DNA from 2 places in the Serratia sp. NCCP-200 genome. Region 1 is predicted to be linked to the other one. Evidence: predicted binding sites of a transcription regulator. Region 1 holds the regulator's gene; the other holds the start of a gene.
What was found. Region 1 encodes LexA, which represses DNA repair genes until DNA is damaged. Its sites were predicted from a motif close to TNCTGTATGTACATACAGNA; they were not measured.
Positions count from the first base shown of each region.

Region 2: the regulator LexA is predicted to act here: its motif matches at 1,173-1,192, upstream of AC6HVW_RS09420 (DNA translocase FtsK 4TM domain-containing protein).

Region 1 covers NZ_BAAKUJ010000004.1:433,978-437,400, reverse strand. Annotated here, with positions in the region: gene plsB (glycerol-3-phosphate 1-O-acyltransferase PlsB) at 1-302, opposite strand, end outside; gene AC6HVW_RS16460 (diacylglycerol kinase) at 625-993, shown strand; gene lexA (transcriptional repressor LexA) at 1,117-1,725, shown strand; gene dinF (MATE family efflux transporter DinF) at 1,837-3,177, shown strand.
Region 2 covers NZ_BAAKUJ010000002.1:883,849-887,271, forward strand. Annotated here, with positions in the region: gene lrp (leucine-responsive transcriptional regulator Lrp) at 643-1,137, shown strand; gene AC6HVW_RS09420 (DNA translocase FtsK 4TM domain-containing protein) at 1,258-3,423, shown strand, end outside.

The DNA.
Region 1 (3,423 bases):
GATTCTTCTTTGGGCGTGTAATAACGGAACAGGCGTGGGCCATCGTGGATAAACACGTAGCTTGGCAGCACGGTACCATCGATTTCCAACGGGTTAAGGGGATCGGGCAGATCTTGCGCCAGACACTGGGTGCGCAAAGTGAGTAAATCCGCCTTGGAATTATAAGGTAAAACATACAAAATCGGTCGTGAGGGATCCAACCCTAACTCCGTGACCGGATCTGTTGGGATAACCTTACTTCTTACCAACATTTTTAGTGGTAAGTTCAATATCTTATAATAGATTTTACGCCAACCTGACATGACAACGTGAAGCCTCTTGTTAGCAATTCGCCGCAAGCATACCAGAAACCGGGTAGCAGATCTGTGGCGTTGGGAAATCCACGGCCGTTCACGGCAATGGAAGTGCATAGTTGAATTATACCTGATGGATATCAAATTGGCCGCTCTAGCGCACTCATACGCTCGCGGCATTGGTACGACATAGCTAGGTGATTAAGGTATTCCAACCTTGCTGTATACTGCGCTGCGATAAAAATGTGATTGGGCTGGCAAATCTGTCTGGAACGTTGCGGCTGCAACACGACGGGTACATGATCCATCTTGGAGAAAGGCGTTCTTAACTATGGCAAATCAAGCAACTGGCCTGACGCGTATCATTAAAGCGGCAGGCTATTCCTATAAAGGTTTAAGCGCTGCCTGGCAGAACGAAGCCGCATTCCGCCAAGAGCTGGTGGCGACGGTGGTGGCTATCATCGTGGCGGTTTGGCTGGATGTAGGGGCGATAGCGCGCATCTTGTTGATCGGCTCGGTGCTGCTGGTGATGATTGTCGAAATCCTCAACAGCGCGATTGAGGCCGTTGTCGATCGCGTAGGTTCGGAATATCACGAGCTTTCCGGGCGGGCCAAAGATATGGGTTCGGCGGCAGTATCGCTGGCAATCATTCTGGCGCTGTTCGTTTGGGCTTCGGTACTTTGGCAGCATTTGGCGTGAAAACCAGCGGGTATCGTTGCGATCACGCTCGCTACTTGCTGATTTTTATTTATTCTTCGGTTCCCAATCCAGACTTAGCTGTATATACTCACAGCAAGACTGTATAAACAAACAGGGGGCGGAATGAAAGCACTAACTACCAGACAGCAAGAGGTCTACGACCTGATTCGCGATCATATTTCGCAAACGGGCATGCCACCGACGCGTGCCGAGATCGCAATGCGCCTGGGGTTCCGCTCACCAAATGCTGCAGAAGAGCACTTGAAAGCACTGGCTCGCAAAGGCGTTATCGAGATCATCTCCGGTGCATCACGCGGTATCCGTTTGCTGATGGAAGATGAAGAGGGGTTACCTCTGGTGGGCCGTGTGGCTGCCGGTGAACCTCTGTTGGCTCAGCAGCACATTGAAGGGCACTATAAGGTGGACCCTTCACTGTTCAAGCCTAATGCCGATTTCCTGCTGCGCGTTAGCGGCATGTCGATGCGCGACATCGGCATCCTGGATGGCGATCTGCTGGCAGTGCATAAGACTCAAGACGTACGCAACGGCCAGGTCGTCGTCGCCCGCATTGAAGACGAGGTCACGGTCAAACGCCTGAAGAAACACGGTAACGTCGTCGAACTGCTGCCAGAAAACAGCGAATTCCAACCGATCGTGGTCGATCTGCGCCAGCAGAACTTCACCATTGAAGGCCTGGCGGTGGGTGTAATCCGCAACGGCGACTGGATCTAACCGTTTTACCTCGTATTACAGCCCTTTAAAACGGCAAACCTCGCCCCAACTCTGGGGCGATGTCATTTCTAAGCTACGCTAAAATCCATGCTTGTACGGGAACATATCGCCATGCGCCTGCTTTCTGCCTTCACCAGTGACACCGACAAAGCTCTGTGGCGTCTGGCGTTGCCGATGATCTTCTCCAATATTACCGTCCCCTTGCTTGGCCTGGTGGATACCGCCGTTATCGGCCATCTCGATAGCCCTAGCTACCTTGGCGGGGTCGCGGTGGGGTCAATGGCCACCAGCTTCCTATTTATGTTGTTGCTGTTCCTGCGTATGAGTACCACCGGGCTGACGGCGCAGGCGCTGGGGGCGCAAGATCCCTACCGGCTGGCTCGCGCCTTTATGCAGCCGTTATTGTTGGCGCTGGTGGCCGGGCTGGCGATTGTGCTGTTGCGAGCCCCGTTGATCACCTTGGCGCTGAACATTGTGGGGGGCGATCGGGAAGTCTTGGTACAGGCCAGGCTATTTTTGGAGATCCGCTGGCTGAGCGCCCCTGCGGCGTTGGCCAATATGGTGCTGCTCGGTTGGTTGCTGGGAGTTCAATACGTGAGGGCGCCGGTGATCCTGTTGATTGTCGGTAACCTGCTGAACATCGTGCTGGATATCTGGCTGGTGATGGGGCTGGGTTGGAACGTGCAGGGGGCCGCGGCTGCCACGGTGATTGCGGAGTACGCCACGCTGTTGCTGGGTTTGTGGTTGGCATGGCGGGTACTACGCATGCGGGGGATTTCGCTGGCGATGCTGCGTACCGCCTGGCGTGGGGATCTGCGCCGCCTGCTGGCACTTAACCGCGACATCATGCTGCGCTCGTTATTACTGCAACTGTGTTTTGCCTCGTTGACCATTCTGGGAGCCCGCATGGGCGGAGAGGTGGTGGCGGTGAATGCGGTGCTGATGAATCTGCTGACCTTTACCGCCTACGCTCTGGATGGTTTTGCCTATGCGGTGGAAGCCCATTCCGGCCACGCCTATGGTGCGCGGGACGGGCGGCAACTGCATAAAGTATGGCGTGCCGCCTGTCGGCAGGCTTGCCTGGTTGCCTGTGGTTTTGCCGTTATTTATCTGTTCGCCGGGCAGCAGATTGTGGCAGGCTTAACCTCGCTGCCGGAGTTGCGTGCGCTGGCAAATCATTATCTGCCCTGGCAGGTGGTGCTGCCTCTGGTGGGGGTTTGGTGCTATCTGCTGGATGGCATGTTTATCGGCGCCACCCGTGGCGCAGAAATGCGTAACAGCATGGCGGTAGCCGCAGTGGGCTACGGGCTGACGTTGTTCACCCTGCCGGTGTTGGGCAACCACGGTTTATGGCTGGCTCTGGCGGTATTCCTGGCACTGCGCGGGGCTGCTTTGGGCTGGGTTTGGCATCGTCATAGCGTGCAAGGCACCTGGTTTTCATCCCCCAATTAGCGATGGATAGGCCAGACTAGTTGATGATATGGGATGGATATTCACATTTTATTACATGTGATGGAGGCTGTTTTGCTTCGCTTGCTTACTGTTTTAATGGCGTTTTTTGCTATTGAGACTTTTCCTAACCCTATTTCATGCTGCTTTTCGGGCGCTTTTCGTGATGGGTGACTATAGTTAATCACGTGGCTGGCGAATTAAGCCCGCGCTTAATTGGCAACGGACGCATTAGATAACCTTAAATTT
Region 2 (3,423 bases), on a different contig from region 1:
GGCAGTAAAAAAAGCGCCAGGGGATGTTGTTACCGATTTGTTTGATAATCAGCGCCTATTAGCCGCGATTTTATCCTTGGGCTGGGAGAGGTAACAGCAGCAATAATTTTGTACAGCAATGGGTTAAAAATGCGTTTTTTGTCGGGTTTATGTGGGCAACTACCCGGTTTCGGGTAGGGGAAATTCCTAATAAAAAATCAGGTGCTCAGTTTTGCTGGCGGTACGTTCTACTGATTTTAGTTCTTTTACTTTGACAATCCGCTGCGCATTTGCGAAAACATCATTGGAAGAAGAAATTAACCCCGTGTCAGCTGCAAATCGTAGGCATTTTCGCCACCCAGGCAGAATATTGTCGGGGCGCGACGGGTGAGGGAGGGTTTGCCCTGACGGGGTTGATGGATTTCTGAACGTAAATCATTTGAATTCGTTGCCCAGAGGTGACAGACAGGCTGGGCAACGGCGGAAGATGGTAGTGACAAAGAGTGACGAAGCACAAGGGCGGTTGGTATTACGTATCCTGTTCCCTCAGGGGGATGAACCGCTAAACACTGGCATCGGGTCTTCGCTTGGAACAAATCCTTGCACATTGACGTTGGCTAGGGTGTGGCAAGTGCAGGGAAGAACATAAGAGAGACAATAATAATGGTAGATACTAAAAAACGCCCGGGTAAAGATCTCGACCGTATCGATCGCAACATCCTCAATGAGTTGCAGAAGGATGGGCGTATTTCGAACGTCGAGCTTTCAAAGCGCGTGGGGTTATCCCCAACCCCTTGTTTGGAGCGTGTGCGCCGTCTTGAGCGTCAAGGCTTTATTCATGGGTATACCGCATTGCTTAACCCGCATTATCTGGATGCTTCCCTGCTGGTCTTCGTGGAAATCACGTTGAACCGCGGTGCGCCGGATGTGTTTGAGCAATTCAACTCTGCGGTGCAAAAACTTGAAGAAATTCAGGAGTGTCATCTGGTTTCCGGTGATTTCGACTATCTGTTGAAAACCCGAGTACCAGATATGTCAGCTTATCGTAAGCTGTTGGGCGAAACTCTGTTGCGTTTACCGGGGGTGAATGACACCCGTACTTACGTCGTGATGGAAGAAGTCAAACAGAGTAACCGTCTGGTTATCAAAACACGGTAAGGTGCAGGTGCAAAACCTGATTAAATTCGTTACACTCCTGTTTATTCATACAGTTTTGGCGCCGGGGAAACTTCTCGGCGCCGTTACTCTATCCGTCAACAGGAACCTGGAGTGCCTTTCTTGAGCCAGGAATACACAGAAGATAAAGAAGTTACCCTGAAAAAACTCAGCAGTGGGCGACGTTTGCTCGAGGCTGTGTTGATCGTGGTGGCAATTTTTGCCGTTTACCTTATGGCTGCATTGGTCAGTTTCAATCCTTCCGATCCTAGTTGGTCGCAAACTGCCTGGCATGAGCCTATCCACAATCTGGGCGGCGGGGTAGGCGCATGGTTGGCCGACACGTTGTTCTTCACCTTTGGGGTCCTTGCCTATGCGATCCCACCGATTATGCTGGTGTTGTGCCTGTCTGGTTACCGTCGGCGCGATAACGGCGATTACGTCGATTTCTTTGGGCTCTCGTTACGTTTGATCGGCACATTGGCGCTGGTGCTCACCTCGTGTGGCCTGGCGGCGTTAAACGTTGACGATCTCTATTACTTCGCTTCCGGCGGGGTGATTGGCAGCCTGCTAAGCAATGCCATGTTGCCGTGGTTTAACGGCATTGGCGCCACTTTGGCGCTGCTCGGCATTTGGGCAGTGGGGCTGACGCTGTTCACCGGCTGGTCATGGCTGGTGATTGCGGAAAAAATTGGTGGTGTCGTGCTGGGCGCCGCTACCTTTATGACTAACCGTTCACGCCGTGAAGACCGCTATCACGACGATGACGATGTCGTGTTCGACGATCGCGAAGAAAGCGGCCAACCTGTGGCACCTGCTGCTATGGCAGTAGATGAGGACGACGCGTTGTTCTCTGCCTCTTCCGTGACCGAAACCGCCGAAGAAGAAGCGCAAGATGCCGCAGATCCTTTATTAAGTGGGTTGCGTGCCAGCGATGATGACCTCTCGCTTGCCGAGCCAGCGCCGGTCGTTACTGATATCCCGGTAATGCCGAAAGCGGCCGTTCAGGCTCCGGTCACCGTGGCCCCGACAGCGCCTGCTTCCATCAATCAGCATCCATTAACCCCTGCGCAACCACAAGACACGCCGCCGCTGTATTCGTTTGAACTGCCTGAAGAGACACCGGCACCGAGAACGACGCGCGTAACGGAGCCTTATCGTGAGGAACATGAGCCGCGCCTGGGTGACTGGCAGACCCCCGTTACGCCAAAACCAGAGCCGTCACCGTTTGATTTCTCTGCGGCCCAGCGGGATAGCGACGATGTCATTGGCTCAACGGGTTTCAGCGCCAGAGAGGTAGTGAAGCCAGCGGCGGTTGCCGCAGCCGCAGCAACCGCCGGTGCGGTGAACAACACCTTCATGCCTGCGTTTACTGCCACCAGTGATGCGAGCTCGCAGATCAAGCAGGGCATCGGCCCGGAACTGCCACGGCCAAATCCGGTGCGTATTCCAACCCGGCGTGAGCTGGCCTCCTACGGCATCAAGCTGCCTTCGCAGCGGATCGCGGAGCAGGAGCAGCGCAACCGTGGGGATGAACCTCAGCCAGAACCGTTCAGCAACCCGCAGGAAGAAGATGAAGTCCTGCAAGAAGCTGCATTGCGTCAGGCCTTTGCCGAACAGCAAAGCCAGCGCTATGGCGAAGAGTATTCGCAAGAACAACAAGATGACGAAGATGCGCAGCGTGAGGCCGAACTCGGTCAGGCATTTGCCGCGCAGCAACAGGCTCGCTATGGCGTAGAAGAACCGCAGCCTGAACCAGAACCGGCTCCGGTGACTCGCCCGGTGGATACCCGCCAGGCCTACAGTTTCTCACCGATGGCAGATCTGGTGGATGACGGCCCAACCGAGCCGCTGTTTACCCTGTCGCCACAGCTTGAGGATAGCATCGAGTTGGAAAGCGAGTTGGAAGACGACGTGCCGTTCGGGCAGTTTGAGCCTGAGGCGCCCGCTTATCAGGCACCGCGTCCGCAAGCTCCCCCTGCGCCTGGTTACCAGCCGCAACAGACTTATCAGCCACCCGTTCAGCAGCAACCGCCAGCACCAGCGATGGACAGCCTGATCCATCCATTCCTGATGCGTAATGATATGCCGCTGCAGAAACCGACTACGCCACTGCCAACGCTGGATCTGTTGACCGAGGCCCCGAAAGAGGTCGAACCGGTCGATACCTTTGCGTTGGAACAGAAAGCGCGGCTGGTGGAAGCCAGCCTGGCGGATTACCGCGTCAAGGCCGACGTGGTCGATATTCTGCCTGGCCCGGTCATTACCCGCTTCGAACTGGATTTGGCT